Regions from separate parts of the Priestia sp. YIM B13486 genome, predicted to be linked through region 3. Evidence: riboswitches for the same ligand, from Rfam matches in the RefSeq annotation. Region 3 holds a riboswitch; each other region holds the start of a gene.
What was found. A riboswitch is a leader RNA that binds a small molecule or an ion and turns the genes downstream of it on or off. The one in region 3 is predicted to bind thiamine pyrophosphate.

Region 1 (6,800 bases), on a different contig from region 3:
ACAAGTTCCCTCCTGAGCGCATTCCAGTCTCCGACTAATATTTTTAACACTTCTGTTACTTGATGAGCGACTACCATTTGGACAGCAGGACTAATAATCCCCACTGTATCACATGTTAACCCTCCAAGCGGTACAGATTCAAGCAAACAGGATAAACACGGTGTTTCACTTGGTATGATAGTATAACTAATTCCATAACTTCCTACACATGCTCCGTAAATCCAAGGAATATCATATTTTTGTGATAAATCATTCATTACAAGGCGTGTGTCAAAATTATCGGTTGCATCAATCATAACATCTACCCCCTCAACAAGCTGTTCTAAAACTTGAGGGGTACCGTCTGCTACGTGCGCTTCTACTTTTACATCGTGATTAATATCGTGAAGCCGTTTTTTAGCGGCAATTGCTTTTGGAATTCTTTTATCAGCATCTTTTTCACTATACAATTGCTGCCGCTGAAGGTTGCTCCATTCTACATAGTCCCGGTCAATGAGCGTTATTTTCTTTACCCCCGCTCGCGCAAGGGCCTCCGCGTTCCCTGTTCCAAGAGCACCTGCTCCTACAATCAGAACATGCTTTTCTTGAATTTGCTGCTGTCCGCCTTTTCCAATAGGTTGAAACAATTCTTGGCGGGAATAACGATTAATCAACCGATACTCATCCCTTCTGTTGGACTGCTTGCCGTTGCATATTGTTTCTTTTCAATACGTCCTGCTTCAAATGCTGCTCGTCCTGCTTCAATCGCTAACTTCATAGCACGAGCCATTTTCACAGGATCTTTTGCTCCTGAAACAGCTGTATTTAATAACACACCATCTGCTCCTAACTCCATAGCTTGAGCTGCGTCTGAAGCCGTTCCAATACCTGCATCTACAATTACTGGAACAGTTGATTGTTCAATGATAAAACGCATGTTCAACGGATTAATAATACCTTGACCTGAACCTATAGGCGAAGCTCCTGGCATAATGGCATGTACGCCTAACTCCTCTAAACGACGCGCAAGTAAAACATCATCTGATGTGTAAGGTAAAACGGTAAAGCCCTCTTTTAACAGTTCTTCACTGGCTTTTAATGTTTCAACTGGATCAGGAAGCAGCGTTTTATCACATCCAATTACTTCTACTTTCACCATGTCACAAAGTCCAGAAGCCTTTGCTAATTTAGCAATACGTACGGCCTCTTCTGCATTTTTTGCTCCAGCAGTGTTAGGCAAAAGAGTGAAACGCTTCACATCAAGCGCTTCTAATAAATTAGGCTGATTTTGATCAAAAATATCCATTCGTCTCACAGCAAATGTTAAAATTTCTGTTTCTGACTCTTCTACCGCTTGACGCTGAGTCGTAAAGTCCGGAAATTTCCCTGTCCCTAATAATAAACGTGAATTAAATGTATATTGTCCAATTTTTAACATACTCTTCATCCTCCTCCGACAAATGAAACAACTTCTAATATATCGCCATCTTTTAAGCATGCATCGCTATGTTCTTCTTTTTGCAAAATGTTCTTGTTTAGCTCAACAATTACCACTCGTTCATGCAGGTTCTGAGCCTGCAACAAGTGCTCGACCGTTTCAATTTCATCTCCAAAAGTAACGGTCTTACCATTAATGATTAGATTCAATGAACTCCCTCCATTACTCTTGTTAGCTGAAATGATGTAAAAAATGAATGATTCAGCTTTTTCCCTAACAAAGCATCAGCCATAATTTTTCCAGTTGCAGCACTTAATAAAATACCGTTTCGGTAGTGGCCAAACGCCATGTGTAGATTCGCTATTTCAGGATGCTCTCCTAAATAAGGCCAGCCATCATTTGTTTGTGGACGAAGACCAGCCCATGCTTTTTCAAATGTGGCTTCTTTAATAGCTGGCAGAAGCGCCGAAGCTTTATTCAGCAAAAATTGAATACCTTGTGCAGAAACCGTCTTGGTAAAGTCATGCTGTAGCTTAGTTGCCCCGATTACGATTCTTCCACCAGTCTTAGGCACTAAGTAAAAACCTTCATCTAAAAAAATCGTTTTAGAAAGCAGCGGCTTATGACTTCGAAGAGCAATACACTCCCCTTTTACGGGAAACACGCGACCTAAATGTTCAGAAGAAATAAAGCGTTTAGCCCATGAGCCTGCTGCAATAACTACTTTTTCTCCGTAAAAAGAGCCTCTGGACGTCTGTACACCTTTTACTGTTTCATTTTCCATAATAAGAGAATGAACATCACAGTATTCGAATATATCTGCTCCGTGATACAAGGCTCCATGAGCAAGAGCTTGCGTTAACTTAGCCGGAGCTAGCTGGCCGTCCCCCGGTATTGTAATGGCTCCGTATATGTCTGGAGAGAGACCGGGTTCTAACAAACGCGCTTCTTTTACATCGATCCATCTTACATGTTCATCCCATTGGTGGTGCTGAGCGGCTTTTTTCTTTAATACGTGTGCATCTTCTTCTGTTACAGCGACTTTTAATAAGCCTTTTTGAATGAGCTCTACGTCGATGGCCGTTTTTTCTTTTAGTTCCTTCACCAGCTCAGGAAACATGCTTCTGCTCTTAATAGCAAGGTCTAAAAGAGGACCTTCTTCATCAATTTCAGCTTGAGCACCTAAAATACCAGCTGCTGCACTTGAAGCTTCACAACCAATTTGATTTCGTTCAAGAATGGCCACTGATGCTCCTTGTTTTGACAAATGATAAGCGATAGAAGAGCTGATTATGCCTCCTCCGACTAACAGTACATCATAATGCTGCTTCATTTTCTCCACCTCCAGATGTCCATATATGAGAATATTGTTTAATCGCTTTAAGGGGATTTTGCGCAAGCATGACACCAGACATCACAGCTATACCGTGTGCTCCTGTTTGAAGCACCTCTTTGGCATTTACAGGTGTAATTCCTCCAATGGCAATAACCGGTATCTGTACAGCATCTACTACTTCTTTTAGTGCTGCTACCCCTCGACTTTTTAATCCTTTTTTTGAATGTGTTGAATAAATATGTCCGTATAGAATGTAGTGGGCACCATCTTTTTCAGCTTCTAAAGCCTCTTCCACAGAGTGAACTGATTTTCCGACAATAAGAGAAGGAAATACGTCTCTAACACACGAAACATCTAAACTATGATAGGCAAGCTGTACGCCTTTTGCTTTTAAAGCATGCGCTACATCAACTCGGTCATTTACAATAATTTTAGAGAGACAAAATGGCAGGCTTTCTAGCAAACATTGAATCTGCTTTGCCGTTTTCTTTTTTTCTCTAATATGAATGGCACCCGCAAAAGGCTCAATAGCCGTTAAAATGTCCCGAACCTCTTCAATTGGCTGCTTATCTGTTGTAACGACATGAAATTTAGGAATATCCATATGATCGAAACCTTTCCGTTCAGAATAAAGAGAAATTTCAATCACTTCATCTTGTGTAGAGGGCTTTATTACATACAAAAAAACCACTCTACAACGTAGAGTGGTTAGCATGCATCGTTATGTAAACATGATCGCCACTTCCCTACGCTGGTACAAACCAGATCAGGTTCAAAGGGTCCGAAATACATTCGTCTCAGCTTCAAAAAGCTCCCCTAGTGATTGCTATTTATTGATTTTGTTTTCGCACTTAAAATTATAACACAACTAGATGTAAATACAATATCTCTTTATGCTCTTACGGCTCTCTTCCTTTTATAGATGTATCTTTTAAGCTTCTTTACTAAGTAAGAGGTCCGGCGCACCTCATCATTCTGCTTTTTATATGATTAGTAATCGGTATAGTCGTCAAATTCTTCCTTGTCTTTTTCCTTTTTCCGATCCCATATAAACAGCAGGAGTAACATAATAAAAGTTAGAATATAAAAACCGTAAAAAATAAATGCCGCCACAACATTTATAAATAAAAATAAAAAACCGATGATCTGACCTGCAACAGCTACAATCAACAAAATGTATTTCCAAACTTCTGCTTTTCTATCCATTCTCTACTTCTCCGTCTTTTTGTTTTTCCCTACTAGAAACGTTCTCTTTACTTAAATAAAAACGTTCCTGCCAGTAAACCGACTGTAAATAAACCAACTGTTCCAAATGCTGAAATCCCCACATACGCCAGCATTTTCCGATAAGATTTTTCTCGAATTAACTGTACGGTTTCCACACTGAACGTTGAAAAAGTGGTAAAGGCACCAAAAAAACCAATGCCAATCATTAAAAATATTGAATCATCATAAGCATGACTCGGAACCTTTCCATAATAACTACCGTAAAAAAGACCAAGCCCAAACGCACCGAGCAAGTTTACAAACAGCATTGATACTGGAAAAGGAGGGTTTGAAACTGTTTTTGTAACTTTTAAACCCAAAAGATAACGGCATATTCCTCCAGCTGCCCCGCCAAGTGCCAAGCTCACTATGCTCATTTACTTCACCTCATGTACTTTCACTAAATTTTTCCCTGCCGCTTCACCGCATAGATAGCCTGCTAAAGCAAGAAGGATTCCACCTACTAAAGAGACCATTACATAAATGGCTCCCCAAAATAAATGGTGCTGAGTGAGAGAAATGACGTCTCCTGCAAACGTTGAATACGTTGTAAAACCGCCGCATACGCCAACTCCTAGTCCAAGCTTTATCCATTCTTTTGGCTTTTTCCACACAAAAAATCCTGTTAATAGGCCTAGTATGAAGCTTCCTAATAGGTTTTCAATTACCGTTCCTATTGGATAGCCCGTATATAATAAGGAAAGATTCAGCAAATAACGTGCATATGTACCAGCGATAGCACCAAAGGCAATTGAGATCAAGTTTATGGCTTTCATCATATCGCTCCGTTTCATAAATTCTTCTTTAAGTGTACCATAAGGAATTTATTTCTACCTTAACATTTAACTATATGTTTATTGCACCAAAAGTCATGAAAAAATGAAAGAGAAAATCGTCGCATGAAACTTCCTTTTTACTCCTCAAACCTCCCTTAAAAATCCACTTAATCCAAATTTTAAAAACTTTCTGTATCCTTATGATAAACCGTGTATAGAAGGTATATTTCCCTTATTTTAAGTCACATTAATCGTATAAGTTTTTTTTGTTGACTTTTGCTGTGTTCTTGTTTAGTATCACAGAGTATCATTTCCTATCAGAATACTAGGGGGTTTAGAAAATGAAGAAATTTGCTGCACTTTTGTCGCTACTATTAGCTTTCACAGTTGTGCTTGCCGCATGCGGTTCTAGCTCAAAAAATGAAGCAAACAATGGAGACAATAAATCTTCACAAGAGGATTTATATAATAAAGTGAAAAAAGATGGCGTATTAACAATTGGAACTGAAGGTACATACCCTCCGTTCACTTTTCATGATGACAAACAAAAGCTAACTGGGTTTGATGTAGAATTGGCTCAAGAAGTAGCTAAACGTCTTGGCGTAAAAGCTGAGTTCAAAGAAACACAGTGGGATGGCATGTTTGCCGGATTAGATGCTAAACGCTTTGACATGATTGCTAACGAAGTGGGTATTCGTGAAGATCGTCAAAAGAAATACGATTTCTCTGATCCATACATCCAGTCAGGCGCTGTATTAATTGTTCGTAAAGACGAAAAAGATATCAAATCATTTAAAGATTTAAAAGGAAAAAAATCAGCGCAGTCATTAACAAGTAACTATAAAGACATGGCTCAATCTTATGGTGCAAACATTACGAGTGCTGAAGGTTTTGCTCAAGCAGTAGAACTAATGAGCGCAAACCGTGTTGATGCTACAATCAACGATAAATTATCGTTCCTTGACTATAAGAAAAAGCACCCTAACGCACCTATCAAAATCGCGGATGAAAAATCCGATGGTGCTGCAAGCGGCTTTATGTTTAGAAAAGACAGCGGTAAGTTAGTGGATGAAGTAAACAAAGCATTGAAAGATATGAAAAAAGACGGAACATACGCAAAAATTTCTAAGAAATGGTTTGGCGAAGATGTTTCTCCTAAATAATATTTTTCCTGATGGAGAGCGATTGAATCAATTGATTTCAATCGCTCAATCATCTCTCTTACCAATGCTAAAGGGAGCTATTCAATATTCTATTCCACTAACATTAATAAGCTTTGCCATAGGCATTGTGTTAGCTGTTTTAACAGCACTTGCTCGCTTGTCGTCAAATAAGGTATTAAACATGATTGCACGTGTATATGTCTCAATTATTCGTGGAACGCCTTTGCTTGTGCAATTATTTATCATTTTCTACGGATTACCTAACTTAGATATAACAATTGATCCATTTATCTCTGCTGTTATTGGATTTTCATTAAGTGTAGGTGCTTATGCATCTGAAATTATCCGAGCAGCAATTCAATCTATTCCTAAAGGACAGTGGGAAGCTGGCTACTCACTTGGTATGACCTATTCCCAAGCGTTAAGACGGATTATCTTACCGCAAGCAGCACGTGTATCGATTCCGCCATTATCTAACTCTTTTATTAGTCTTATTAAAGACACGTCACTTGCATCGCTTATTCTTGTTTCTGAAATGTTCCGTCAAGCTCAAGAAATTGCTTCAACTAACTATGAGTTTTTACTTCTTTATAGTGAAGCAGCGCTCTTGTACTGGATTATGTGCACAATCTTATCCATTATCCAAGGACGCATTGAAATAAGACTAGATCGTTACGTATCTAAATAACTGTTTCAAGTAGCTAAAGGAGTTTTTTATATGATTAATATCAAAAATTTGCATAAATCATTCGGTGATTTGCAAGTATTAAAAGGGATTGATTTGGAAGTTGAACAGGGCAAGGTAATTGTATTAATCGGCCCTTCTGGATCCGGTAAAACAA
Region 2 (6,800 bases), on a different contig from region 3:
CTTCATATACTTGAAGGATCTATTTACTTTACAGTTGAACATGATACGGTTCTATGTCAGGCAGGAGATCGAATACATTTACCGAAACAAACGGTTCATTCCTCAAAAGCCGGTCCTGATGGGTGCACATACGTTATTTCCATTTTAAAATAAAGACGAAAGAAGATGATGCTTATGGTACGTTCCCGGCCAGTGCTGCTGCTTATCGATGTACAAGAAGGGTTTTATTCACCACAGTGGGGGGAAAGAAATAATCTAGATGCAGAAAAACATATGCTGACGCTACTGCAAGCATGGAGGCGCCAAAATTATCCTGTCATTCACGTACAGCATGCATCAGAAAATCCAGATTCTCCTTTACACCCAAGTTCGAAGGGGTTTCAGTTCAAAGAAGGGTTTGGTCCACAAGAAGACGAATACTTCATTCGCAAACACGTGAACAGCTGCTTCATTGGAACAGAGCTAGACAGTTATTTAAAAGCAAATGGCTATGATACGCTTATCTTAATAGGACTAACTACTAATCACTGCGTTTCTACGACTGCCCGCATGGCTGGAAATCTAGGGTACAGAACGTACGTTGTAAACGATGCAACAGCTTGCTTTGATTGTATGTCATACGATGGAAAAACAAGGCTTCCTGCAGAAGATGTACATACATTCGCACTGTCTTCTTTGCATGAGGAGTTTGCAACGGTCGTTTCTACAAAAGAGACACTTCAAGTTCTTCAAACCTTTCAATATGCTCAAAATCATAACTGATGTGCATGCACACATCGGTTTTTTTTATGTAGATTATGTTTCTTAAAAGAAGTAAAATAAAGATAATTCTATACTATAAGGAGTTTGTACATATGATCATTCGTTATGCTAAAGAAGAAGATTTACCTATGCTTGTTGAAATTTATAATCAGTCCGTTCAAACAAGTGCTGCTACTTTTGACTTAACGCCTGTAACGGTAGAACAAAGAAGGGGCTGGTTTAATAATCATATTAGCAATGAACTTTTTCCGCTTATTGTCGCGGAAAAAGATGGGGTAGTAGCGGGCTATGCTTCGCTTTCTTCTTATCGAGATAAAGAAGCGTACATTCAAACGGTTGAGCTATCGATTTATATTGATAAAAATCAGCAGGGGTATGGCATTGGAAAACAGCTTATGAAGCGGATTTTGGAATTGGCTAAAGAACTCAACCATCACGTTGTCATTTCAGGGATTACAAAAGGGAATGATATCAGTATCAAAATGCATGAGCAATTTAATTTTACATTTTGCGGAGAATTTAAAGAAGTAGGCTGGAAATTCGATCAGTGGCAAGATGTGCTTTTTTATCAGCTTATTTTATAAGATGTATGACACCTTTACACATTGTAACGTTTTAGTTTCATGTGTAAAGGTTATTAAAATAATAAGTCATTTTATTATTTTAATACGAAAGGTGTTAGCTATCATGAATACACATTTTCAATATCAGCATATAAGAGCTATTCCAAAAAGATGGTCCAAAAAAGAACTGCATATCCAGCTGAATAGAATCAAACACAATTCTGAACTATCTACTATAACAGCAGATCCGCTTTTTCATCTGTTACAATGTACTCGTTCGGGCCTTCAAACTAAGCAAGAAATCATAGACTACATCCAAAGCATTCCTACTCATCAACTTCCATCTTTTGTAACCCATTTAAGCAGGTTAATTCAGCATATTTATTATATAGAAGCTGCTGATTACTGCAATCGTCCCCTCAAAGGTTATATGCTTGTTATGAAAAAACAGCCCGCCTATATATCTCTACATTTTGCTGATCAGATCACATAAAAAAAGCTCTCTATTCTTTTGAATAGAGAGCTTTTTTTATTCGTATTTTTTCACTGTTACTTGGCATTCTTTTAGCGGAATAAGTTTTGACTTTTTCGTCCATTTGTATCCTAACCAAACAATTAAGAATAAAGGAAGTCCGATATAAGAAACAAGTACACCGTACCAGTCAATCGAATCACCCATAAACGCCGAATAGTTTTGACCTAAAATAACAACAGCACATAAAATAAAGGCAAAGATAGGACCAAACGGGAAAAGTTTTGCATGATATGGAAGTTCACTCAAATCATGACCTTGGGCAACAAATGCTCTTCTAAAACGATAGTGGCTGATTGCAATTCCTAACCAAGCAATAAAACCAGACATACCAGAAGCGTTAAGTAACCATGTGTATACCGCACCGTCTCCAAAAAATGAAGCACCAAATGCAAGTGTACCGACAAGTGCCGTTGCGATTAAGGCATTAACTGGAACGCCTCGTTTATTCACTTTTGCTAAGAACCTTGGTGCTTTTCCATCTTTCGCTAAGTTCCACAGCATACGCGTAGAAGCATACATACCTGAGTTACCAGCAGATAAAACGGCTGTTAAAATAACGGCATTGATAGCCGATGCCGCAAACGCCAGACCTGCTCGTTCGAATATTAGAGTAAACGGACTTACCCGCACATCATCACTTGCTAATGAATCCGCTGTGTATGGAATAAGCATTCCAATAACAAAAATAGCTAAAATATAAAATAACAAGATGCGCCAGAAGACTTGTTTAACTGCGCGAGGAACCGTTTTTTCCGGATCTTCACTTTCTCCAGCCGCGACCCCAAGCAACTCTGTTCCTTGGAATGAAAAACCAGCAGCCATAAAAATACCTAGTACAGTAAAGAATCCACCGTGAATCGGTCCATCACCAAGCGTGAAGTTTTTAAAACCTGGTGCTTCATTGTTAAAGATACCAAAAATCATCATAATACCAATAACTAAAAAGATGATAACTGTTACTACTTTAATTAACGAAAACCAAAATTCAGATTCACCAAATCCTTTTACAGAAAGGTAGTTAAGCCCAAACATAATTAATAAAAACAGGGCACTCCATAAAATAGAAGAAGAGTTTGGGAACCAAAATTTCATAATAAGGGCTCCAGCGGATAATTCAGCTGCAATCGTAATAGCCCAGTTATACCAGTAGTTCCAGCCGAGAGCGAAACCAAAGGATGGATCTACAAAACGAGACGCATACGTACTAAATGAACCAGCTTCAGGCATATAAGCTGCGAGCTCTGCTAGGCTGGTCATCAAAAAGTAAACCATGACGCCAATGATAGCGTAAGCTAAAAGCGCTCCCCCAGGTCCTGCTGTGTGAATTGCTCCACCACTTGCTAGGAATAAGCCGGTTCCGATGGCTCCTCCTAATGAAATCATCGTTAAGTGGCGAGATTTCAACCCACGTTTTAATTCTTGCTGCTCTTGCATAGATAAATACTCCTTTCGAATGTACGGAAAGAGACGGGATAACATAAAAAAAGCCCGCAGTATATGTGCGCGCTTTTAAATCTGAAAACCGCGTCAACCTTCCGTGAAGATAGCTCTTCACATCACTCGCATGATGTGACAGTTCTGTTCCTGTTCGGAGACAGCCCCAGCTTAAATCAACCGAGAAGTGATCTAAACTTCGGCAATTTTTCCTTTCAAGCAACATCCTCAATGTTCTCTGCATTTCCGTTACTTTACTATTAAAAACTGCGACCTCTACCTCATCGATTAGGATGAGGGTTTTTTATATTCAATTGACATAAAAGAAGTATAACAAATACTAAAACGATTGTCATTATAAAAAATAGATTCAGAAAATAGAAACATCTTTGAAATCTCTCGAATCTATTTTGTTACATATGGTATAATGAATGTTGTCATAATACTACATAAATATCCGAACGTACCACAGGGGGAGCCGCCGTGCTGAGAGTGAACGAAATGTTCAGACCCTTAGAACCTGTTAGTTAACGCTAGCGTAGGAATGTGGGAATAGTAGCATATCTATTTGCTTACTCCTGTGTAAACCGTTTGATATGAATGATTCAAAAACAGGAGTGAGAAACGTGAATAAAGCATTACCTTTACAGGCTAAAATTGAAATAGCTATTTTTGCAGCATTAGCACTTCTACTTGATCTTTTGCCTTCCATTAAGATTGCAACGGCTGTGAGTATTTCGTTCTCCATGGTGCCCATTTTTATTATGTGCTTTCGCTGGGGAGTAAAAGGCGGGGCTCTATCTGGTCTATTATGGGGGCTGTTGCAGTTGGCAACAGGAACGGCTTATATTTTAACAGCGCTACAAACGTTTATTGAATATATTGTGGCTTTTGCTTTTATAGGTTTTGGAGGTGTTTTTTCGCAATCTATTAAAACAAATTTAGCTAACAATAACAGATCAAAAGCTTTTGTTTTGATTGTTTTATCCCTTGTTATCGGCAGCTTCGCACGGTATTTCTGGCACTTTATTGCGGGCATTATTTTTTGGGGATCATATGCGCCAAAGGGTATGTCCGCTCTATGGTATTCTTTTTCAATGAACGGTATTTCAATGGTAGGGTCACTAATAGCCTGCTTAATCATTCTTTCACTATTAATTCCATCCGCATCAAGAATGATTGTAACTAAATCACACTCATCATAAGCAAAAAGACTAAATCTACCAAGATTTAGTCTTTTTTGTCATTTGTCACCTTTGTTTACACAAAAGTGTGTCAGGTTTGATAACATAGTTAGTGAAATATTCAAAAAACTGTTTTATGATAATCACCATATTCAAACGAGATAAGGGATTGATAGCATGCTACAGAAATGGATAACGAGCATAGGTTTAGATATTGGAACAAGCACAACAAAATTGATTGTAAGCAAGCTGTTAATAGCAAATCAACAAAATCAATTTACGCTGCCAGGCTGTCAAATTATTGATCGTCGCGTAACGTATGTAAGTTCTATCTATACAACCCCTATGCTAAACGATGTTGAAATCGATGTTCAAAGATTAACGGTACTACTAGAACAAGAGTATAAGAACGCAGGAATCTCCTTAGATCAAGTGGAGGCAGGTGCTGTGATCATCACAGGAGAAACGGCCAGAAAGCAAAATGCAGAAAGTATCGTTCACTATCTAGCCGAACATGCTGGAGATTTTGTTGTTGCAACAGCCGGTGCTGACTTGGAAGGAATATTGGCGGCAAAAGGATCAGGAGCAATCCAACATTCCGCTGAAACAAATGCAGTAATTGCCAATATTGATGTAGGAGGAGGCACCGCTAACATCACTTTATGTCAAAACGGAAAAGTGATCGAAACGTTTACGCTGCATGTAGGTGGAAGATTAATTCGGCTGAATTCAGACGGCTTTGTTACCTACGTTTCACCTTATTTAACTGAATTTTTAAAAAATAATTCTTTAACACTGCGAGAAGGTGAAAAAGCAACATTTGAAAAACTCTCGTCTATCTGTCAATTACTAGCTGAAGAAACCGTGAATTATGTAAGAGCACTAATTCAAACCTCTTCGCTGCTCGTTTCTCCTCATACAAGATCTTCTATCCAACCAGAAACAATTATGATTTCAGGAGGGGTAGGAGCAATGATGGAGAAGCAAAAGCCGAAAACAGTGAGGGAAGTGGCCATACACGGAGACGTTGGTCCGCTTCTAGCATATCATTTTCAATCCATCCAAGTATCTCAATCCGCTGAGACAACGCGCGCTACTGTAATTGGGGCTGGTATGCAAAATACAGAAGTTAGCGGATCAACCGTATATATTGGGTCGAAGCGGCTGCCGTTAAAAAATATCCCGATTGTAGAGATACCCGTTCAGCAAGAAGAGACGTGGAATCCGCAGCTGTTTCAAGAAAGAGTTCGAGCGGCATGTATGCAGGCTTCAACTCTTTTCAGGGCAGAAGACCCCCCTGCTGCTATTGCTTTATCTCATTTTCCTTACTGCAGCTATAAGATGCTTCAAGAATTAGCAAAAATAATAAGCGATGAATTTATTGCTTGTTTTAAGGGAGCTAAGTGCCTCGTTGTTCTATGCGAACAAGATATTGCAAAAGCTTTAGGACAAGCACTAGCTAAACAGAGGAAAGAGTTAGAAATTATTTGTTTAGATCAAATTGATTTTACACACGGAGATTACATCGATCTAGGGTTACCAGTAGCCGGAGAAGCGATCTCCGTTTCCGTTAAAACGCTCGCTTTTTCATCATAATCAGCTGAACACACAAGGAGGAAACGATGTTTAAAACTACACGAATGTTAGGAGAAACATTTTCATTTTATAGCTTAAAAGAAATCATGGCCAAAGCAAACGAAGAGCGTTCTGGAGATCAGCTCGCAGGAGTTAGCGCTGAGTCAATGAAAGAACGAATGGCAGCAAAGCAAGTTCTAGCTGATATCACACTTGCTGATATTCGAAATTACCCGCTGCTCAGCGCAGATGAAGACAACGTCTCGGCATTAATCGAAAGTCAGATTGATTCCTCTGTTTACGACATTATTAAAAATTGGACAGTAGGGGATTTAAGAGAATACCTTTTATCCGATCAGCATAGCGGAGAAGACCTTCTTGCACTTAGCAAAGGATTAAGCAGCGAAATGATTGCGGCAGCTACTAAAATTATGTCCAATTTAGATTTAATTCAAGGAGCTGCCAAGATAGAAGTGCAAACTACTTGTCAAACGACTATCGGCCAAAAAGGAGTATTGGCTTCTCGGGCCCAGCCTAATCATCCTTCAGATAACTTAAAGGGAATGAGAGCATCTCTATACGAAGCGTTAAGCTATGGAATTGGAGATGCGGTTATCGGAATTAACCCTGTTATTGATACAACGGATAATATTTACGCGCTTTTAAATGAAACAAAAAATATAATCAACGAATGGTCAATTCCTACTCAAAACTGTGTATTATCACACGTAACGAGTCAAATAAGAG
Region 3 (6,800 bases):
AGGAACGCAGAGATATTATTCATTAGCTTTAAATGAGGCAGTTGAGCTATTAAAAAACTTGCTTGCTACAGTTGAAAGCGAATGTTTATAGGGAGATGAAAGAGATGAACCACGAGCGATTTTATATAACAGATGAAACGGTCATTGAACATATTGTTTCTACACAAAAGCAGTATTTCTATGCGCAAAAGACCAAGAGTATCAGCAGCCGTATTCAAGCGCTGAATAAGCTAAGAGACGCAGTCAAACAAAACGAGCAGAGAATTATGGATGCTTTAAAACAAGATTTAAATAAATCTGAAGTAGAGGCGTACACGTCGGAAATTGGGATTTTACTAGAGGAGATTCGGTTTACGCTTAAGCATTTAGCAAAATGGATGAAGCCTAAAAAAGTAAAAACCGCTTTAACACATGTGGGCTCTAAAGGGAAAATTGTTCCTGAACCGTATGGAGTCGCGTTAATTATTGCTCCGTGGAACTATCCGTTTCAATTAGCATTGTCTCCTTTAGTAGGAGCGATTGCCGCTGGAAACACGGCGATTATAAAACCTTCTGAATTAACGCCTAGCGTATCTCGCGTTATACAAGAATTACTGGCTGAAGCTTTTGACCCAGCATTTGTGACGGTGATTGAAGGCGCTGTAGACACGACGAGCCTGCTTTTAAAACAGCCACTTGATTATATTTTCTTTACGGGAAGTGTAAATGTAGGGAAAATTATTATGCAAGAAGCAGGGAAGCAGCTTATTCCAGTCACGCTTGAGCTAGGCGGAAAAAGTCCGTGCATTGTACATGAAGACGCAAACCTAGATCTTGCAGCGAAGCGAATTATGTTTGGTAAAGGGATGAATGCAGGCCAAACGTGCGTTGCTCCTGATTATTTGCTCGTGCATCAAAAAGTGAAAGCGCAGCTTGTAGAGAAACTTCGCGAAGCAATTTCTCAATTTTACGGTAGTAATCCACTTGAAAGCGACCGCTACGGCCGTATTGTCAGTGAGCGTCATTTTACTCGGCTAGTTGAGTTTTTAAAAGACGGAAATGCTATAGTTGGAGGCGGGTACAATAAAAACACGCTAACAATAGAACCTACGGTGTTAAGTGAAGTAAGCTGGACATCAGATGTTATGCAAGAAGAAATCTTTGGGCCTATTCTTCCTATGATTGAATATGAAACACTAGACGAAGTCATTCATAAAGTTCAAGAAAAAGCTAAGCCGTTAGCTCTTTACTTATTTACAGAAAGTGAAAATGTGCAAAACGTGATAACGGAGCGCCTTTCATTTGGAGGAGGCTGTATAAACGATACGCTTATGCATATCGCTACGCCATATTTGCCGTTTGGCGGAGTGGGAGAAAGCGGCACGGGTCAATATCATGGAAAAGACAGCTTTCAGACATTCACTCATTTTAAAAGCATGCTGTCTCAAACAACCAAGTTTGATTTGTCATTCCGCTATCCTTCGGAAAAACAAAGCTTGAAAATGATCAAAAAACTATTGAAATAAAAGAGCCTCCTGATAGGAGGCTTTTTCGTTATTTTGAAAGTGAAAGCTGAGAAAGCGGCCATTTTTCTTGGGTATATGCCATTTCCCAAAATAAATACTCCAGTTCACAGCTTTTGATGAAGTGATCTTTCATACGGTTACGTTCTTCTTCAGTAGCTTGTTCGGCGAGTTCATCAAGCTTGTTACAAAACCATTGTGTTGTGCCATTCATTTCTTCATTATTATAAAACTGAATCCATTCATAAAAAGGATGAGAAGGAGATGGATTTACTTGTTCTGTAATGCGCTGGCCAATTTCAACGTACGTCCATGGACATGGAAGAAGCACTGCAATGATTTCTGCTAAGCTGCCTGTATGCGCAACACTTGTCATATGGTTAATGTAGTGGCTGGCCGTCGGTGAAAGCGTCTCAGTGTGAAGGTCTTCATAACGTACGCCTGCTACTTCACAAAAATTATTGTGAGGGTGTACTTCACTATGTAATACCGTAGAAATGCCGGCATTAAAGGCTTCCATTTCGGTACGCGTGCGGCATTTTGTTAAAGCAGCGCCGTAAATGCGAACAAATGCTGTTAAGTATTCGTAATCTTGAGAAACGTAGTGAATAAGCGCTTCTTTTGGCACGTTTCCTTCAGCAATTCCTTTAATAAAAGGATGGTTAAAAATGGCTTCGTAAATATAGTTTGCTTCTTGTCTTAATTGAGATGAAAATGACATCAAAATCCTCCTTTAATATGAGGAAGTCACAAACAAGCACATAAAGGAAATAAAAAACACTCCGTTTATAAACGGAGTGGCAAAGGACAGTAAAAACTGAACATTGCCACTTTCCTACGCTGGTATGAGCCAGATCAGGTTCAAAGGGATCAAGAAAACTTGTCTCAGCCGGTGGCACCCCTAGTGGACTTCCTATTAATCTAAGTTTAACTTACCATATATTCTGAAAAATAGAAAGCGTTATGGGAAATTGTGTGCTAACCGCTTTTCTTTCTTAAAGAGGAAATTTCTTAAAGCTATTTTTAATCATTTTTGTTTAAAAATGCATATTTTTAGGGAAGAAGAGGTATTAATGAAGGGAAGAGCCGTTTTCGTCTCCGAAACACTCCCATATAAATAGAAGAAAGGAGAGAACAAAATGGCGAAATTTCGTTTGTATGCTGTATTAAATACAGTAGGCTTGGCTATTACACTGCTTGTGAATTATTTAGCAAATGCCATTCCAATAGGAGGCAAAACAACGGGAGAAGCTTCTGCGCAAGTTCCTACGTTGTTTACACCAGCGGGTTATGCTTTTGCTATCTGGGGCGTTATTTATTTATTATTAACCATTTGGGTTATACGCCAATTTTTTGCAAGAGAAGATCAAAAGGAAATATATGCACGTATCGGCATTTGGTTTTTTCTAAACTGTTTGTTAAATAGTGCGTGGATCTTTATTTTCCAAAACGATTACTATAAGTTATCTCTTTTAGTTATGCTCTTTATTCTAGGCACATTAATGATTGTGTATTCCATTATTCAGCATTCTCGAATGACGACATGGTTTATGCGTCTGCCGATTTCGCTTTATCTTGGATGGATTTCTGTTGCGACTATTGTCAATGTGTTTGTCGTATTTCAAGCAAATGGAATACAGCACTTGCTTGGCTTAAACGAGTTAGCATGGACGATTATTATGCTGCTGGTAGGAGCTGTGCTGGGCATCATGTTTACATTAAAAAACCGAGACGCTGTTTATCCGCTTGTTTTTATTTGGGCTTATATTGCCATTGCAGTGAAGCAAAGTGGAAATCAGCCAATTGTCATTACTGTCATCATTTCAGTTGTTTTATTAGCAATTGCCATTATTGTGGGATTGATTAAACGCTATAGACGTTTTTAAAAAGAAGCTCTAGCTTTTGTAAGCTAGAGCTTTTTATGATGCTCTTTTGATTGTAAAAAAGCAGCTGTAAAAGCAATTAAGCTAATTAAAATACCAAAAGGAACAACAATTGGTACGAATGATAAAATAAATGTCATAAGTGTAACCTCCATGTTGCATCGGTGCATAATGAAAAATTCAACTTTTTTAAATTGAAGTTCCGCTATTATAGTATGCTAGGCTTTATGTTTGGAGCCTATATGTTTAGAAATAAACGAAAAAGGCAACATACGTTACATACAGGTTATATTAGGAGGAGTTAAAATGGAAACATATTTAGTCGCTTACACGGATAAAGATGATATGGAATATAAACAAGTGACGTGCGAGAGTTATGAAGATGCAGAGCGTACGGTCCTTCGTTTAGAGAGAGAAGGGCATATGCATATTGAAGAAATTTCAAATCAAGAAGCCTACCGTGGAGATGAATCCTCGTACAGAGAATAAATTTTGAATAGAAACACCAACCTTAAAATGAAGAAGCAGCTGCTTCTTCATTTTTTCTATTCTATATAGATATCGTTTTATAGAAAAAAGTAAAACGGGAATGATTTTCTTCTGCATTTATGGTACAGTACTAATCAGGTGAGTTTTGAGTTTAGAAGAGGAGAGAGTAACATTATATGAGTAAAGGAAATCAGTGGTCTTCACGCCTCGGTTTTATTTTAGCATCTGCTGGGGCAGCAATTGGTCTAGGAGCGATATGGAAGTTTCCATACGTAACGGGAACCAGTGGCGGTGGAGCGTTTTTTGCGTTGTTTATTTTATTTACGATTTTTATTGGATTGCCGCTTCTGTTGGCAGAATTTATCATTGGAAGACATACGGGGAAAGAAGCGATTAGTGCTTATAAGGCAATTGCTCCAAAATCCGCTTGGGTATGGATTGGCAGGCTGGGAGTACTAAGCTGTGTCGTTTTGCTTTCCTTTTACAGCGTCGTTGGCGGCTGGGTGATTTTATATACGATTATGAGCGTAACCGGTATGCTAAGCGGAAAAGAGTACGGTCCGTTGTTCAATGCCGTCATTAGCCAACCTTATGTAGTATTAGGTGCACAGGCGCTGTTTTTATTAATTACAGTGTTTGTTATTTCAAAAGGCGTACAAAAAGGAATAGAGCGTGCTAATAAATACATGATGCCGCTGTTATTTATTTGTTTTATCATTATCGTGGTGCGTTCTTTAACATTAGACGGAGCAATGGACGGAGTAAAGTTCTTTTTGAAACCGGATTTTTCAGCCATTACAGGGTCATCTGTTCTCTATGCGCTCGGTCAGTCGTTTTTCTCGCTTTGCGTGGGATTATCTTGCATGGTGACATATAGCTCTTATTTAGGGAAAAAAGTAAGCTTGACGCGTTCAGCTGGGACTATTGCTATTTTGAACTTGTTTGTTTCGCTGCTGGCGGGTTTGGCTATTTTCCCAGCCGTTTTTTCATTTGGATTAAAGCCAACTGAAGGACCTGGACTTTTGTTTGTGGTCTTGCCAACAGTATTTGAGAAAATGCCGTTTGGTACCGTCTTTTTAGCACTGTTTTTAATTTTATTTCTATTTGCTACGCTTACGTCTGCTTTCTCACTGCTGGAAATTATCGTAGCTGCTTTAACCAAAGACGATCAGACAAAACGAACTCGCTACGCTTCTTTATCAGGGATTCTTGTGTTTGTGGTAGGTATCCCATCAGCGCTTTCGTTTGGTGTACTAAAACATGTCTCACTTTTTGGCAGAAGTATATTTGACGTAGCTGACTTTTTTGTGAGCAACTTAATGCTGCCTCTGGGAAGTTTAGCCATTGCGATTTTTGTGACATTTAAAATGAAAAAAGAAGCCGTGTACGAAGAGTTTATTTCAGGAAGTACAAAAGGCGCTAAATTATTCAACGCATGGTTCTTTCTAGTTAAATACGTATTGCCTATTATTATTATAGCTGTTTTATTAAGCTTACTTGTTGCATATTAAAAAAAGCACTCATCTGAGTGCTTTTTTTGTTTATTTTGCAAACACGTGATTTCCGATTGTGATCGTAACCTGTTTTTGACGAAGCCATTGGTCGCTTGTTTTATCTGGATTAAAGAAGAATAATGAACCTTTTCCTTGACCTCTAAAAGCTAGTGCTTCATTTACAGCTTTTTTTGCTTCAGCATCAGCTGCTTTATTAATTTCACCGTTTTGTACAGGTGTAAACTGTGTACCTTGATAAATGACATCATGAATAGAGTTTGGGAAAGAATCGCTATCCACGCGATTTAAGACAACTGTTGCTACAGCCACTTTGCCAGCGTAAGGTTCGCCTTTTGCTTCAGCTTGTACAAGGCGAGCTAACAATTCTTTATCACTTTCGCTAATAGAGTTAGGGATTGTTAGTGTTTCATTTGCATTAATAGAGTCCGTAGATTTGTGATTCGCTTCTTTTAACTGTTTAACCGTAACGCCGTATTCAGTGCCAATCTTGTAAAGAGTCTCTCCGGCTTTTACGCGATGAGTTGTTTCAGCGGCATTTGCCCCGTGACTCATGCCGAACATAGGAACTGCCAGTGCTCCAATAATTGCTAGTTTCTTAAACATAAAGTAAGTACCTCCTGAAATCCTTTTGAACGCCCCTTTTATCACGGATCGGTGCGTGCTGTGCACCGAACTTTATATGTACGTTTCAAAGATTAACAGGTGTCAATACATCTTGTCACTGCTTAAAACATACCAATCTAGGAAGATATTATAATAGTTAACAGATAATTTGAAAAATACGTTGACTGATAATAAAGGAGTGAATTATAATGAACGAGTAAATAGTTAACCGTTTAACTGGAGAGATTTTATGGGAGAAAAGATAACGATTCGTGATGTAGCGAAGCATGCAGGGGTATCTGCAGCTTCAGTATCTTACGTCTTAAACGGAATTAACAAAGTATCCGATGAAACAAAAGAGCGAATTTTAACAGCGGTAAAAGAATTAAACTACGAACCAAATTTAACCGCCGTTAGTCTTTCGAAACAAAAGTCAAATATGATTGGCGTTATGTTCCCGCTTACAGATGATTCACTTTCTACTATATTTAAAGATAACCATTATTACAGTGAAATGATTAGTGGAATTGAATATGTAATCCGTAAGCATGGTTATGATCTAGTCATATCTGGAGCGAGTAGCCCAGCTGATTGTCTAAAATGGATTCGAACGAGAAATATTGATGGTCTTCTGTTTTTAGGAGCCTTCCCGCATCGATTGTATGAGAAAATGAAAGCGTTATCGAATCCGATTGTGCTAGTAGATACATATGAAAGGTACGAACGTGATTATCATCATATTTCTGTAGACGATGAGTATGGAGGATATCTAGCTACAACACATTTAGTGAATTTGGGGCACAAAGAAA

Region 1: linked by a shared signal. The riboswitch ahead of ACFX4G_RS23250 (thiamine phosphate synthase) and the one ahead of tenA (thiaminase II) in region 3 are both predicted to bind thiamine pyrophosphate.
Region 2: linked by a shared signal. The riboswitch ahead of thiT (energy-coupled thiamine transporter ThiT) and the one ahead of tenA (thiaminase II) in region 3 are both predicted to bind thiamine pyrophosphate.

The regions. Positions count from the first base shown of each region.
Region 1 covers NZ_JBHZOZ010000012.1:72,566-79,365, reverse strand. Annotated here, with positions in the region: gene ACFX4G_RS23270 (thiazole biosynthesis adenylyltransferase ThiF) at 1-653, opposite strand, end outside; gene ACFX4G_RS23265 (thiazole synthase) at 650-1,417, opposite strand; gene thiS (sulfur carrier protein ThiS) at 1,423-1,626, opposite strand; gene thiO (glycine oxidase ThiO) at 1,623-2,750, opposite strand; gene ACFX4G_RS23250 (thiamine phosphate synthase) at 2,734-3,357, opposite strand; TPP riboswitch at 3,480-3,581, opposite strand; gene ACFX4G_RS23245 (hypothetical protein) at 3,744-3,959, opposite strand; gene crcB (fluoride efflux transporter CrcB) at 4,007-4,396, opposite strand; gene ACFX4G_RS23235 (fluoride efflux transporter FluC) at 4,397-4,795, opposite strand; gene ACFX4G_RS23230 (amino acid ABC transporter substrate-binding protein) at 5,137-5,958, shown strand; gene ACFX4G_RS23225 (amino acid ABC transporter permease) at 5,942-6,646, shown strand; gene ACFX4G_RS23220 (amino acid ABC transporter ATP-binding protein) at 6,677-6,800, shown strand, end outside.
Region 2 covers NZ_JBHZOZ010000007.1:49,187-55,986, reverse strand. Annotated here, with positions in the region: gene ACFX4G_RS18460 (cupin domain-containing protein) at 1-153, shown strand, start outside; gene ACFX4G_RS18455 (cysteine hydrolase family protein) at 175-762, shown strand; gene ACFX4G_RS18450 (GNAT family N-acetyltransferase) at 855-1,346, shown strand; gene ACFX4G_RS18445 (hypothetical protein) at 1,450-1,818, shown strand; gene ACFX4G_RS18440 (amino acid permease) at 1,855-3,294, opposite strand; lysine riboswitch at 3,397-3,581, opposite strand; TPP riboswitch at 3,756-3,856, shown strand; gene thiT (energy-coupled thiamine transporter ThiT) at 3,891-4,499, shown strand; gene ACFX4G_RS18430 (ethanolamine ammonia-lyase reactivating factor EutA) at 4,656-6,074, shown strand; gene ACFX4G_RS18425 (ethanolamine ammonia-lyase subunit EutB) at 6,101-6,800, shown strand, end outside.
Region 3 covers NZ_JBHZOZ010000002.1:373,814-380,613, forward strand. Annotated here, with positions in the region: gene ACFX4G_RS06050 (ArsR/SmtB family transcription factor) at 1-91, shown strand, start outside; gene ACFX4G_RS06055 (aldehyde dehydrogenase) at 105-1,505, shown strand; gene tenA (thiaminase II) at 1,534-2,223, opposite strand; TPP riboswitch at 2,318-2,415, opposite strand; gene ACFX4G_RS06065 (TspO/MBR family protein) at 2,642-3,388, shown strand; gene ACFX4G_RS06070 (hypothetical protein) at 3,692-3,874, shown strand; gene ACFX4G_RS06075 (sodium-dependent transporter) at 4,051-5,385, shown strand; gene ACFX4G_RS06080 (cell wall hydrolase) at 5,416-5,991, opposite strand; gene ACFX4G_RS06085 (LacI family DNA-binding transcriptional regulator) at 6,242-6,800, shown strand, end outside.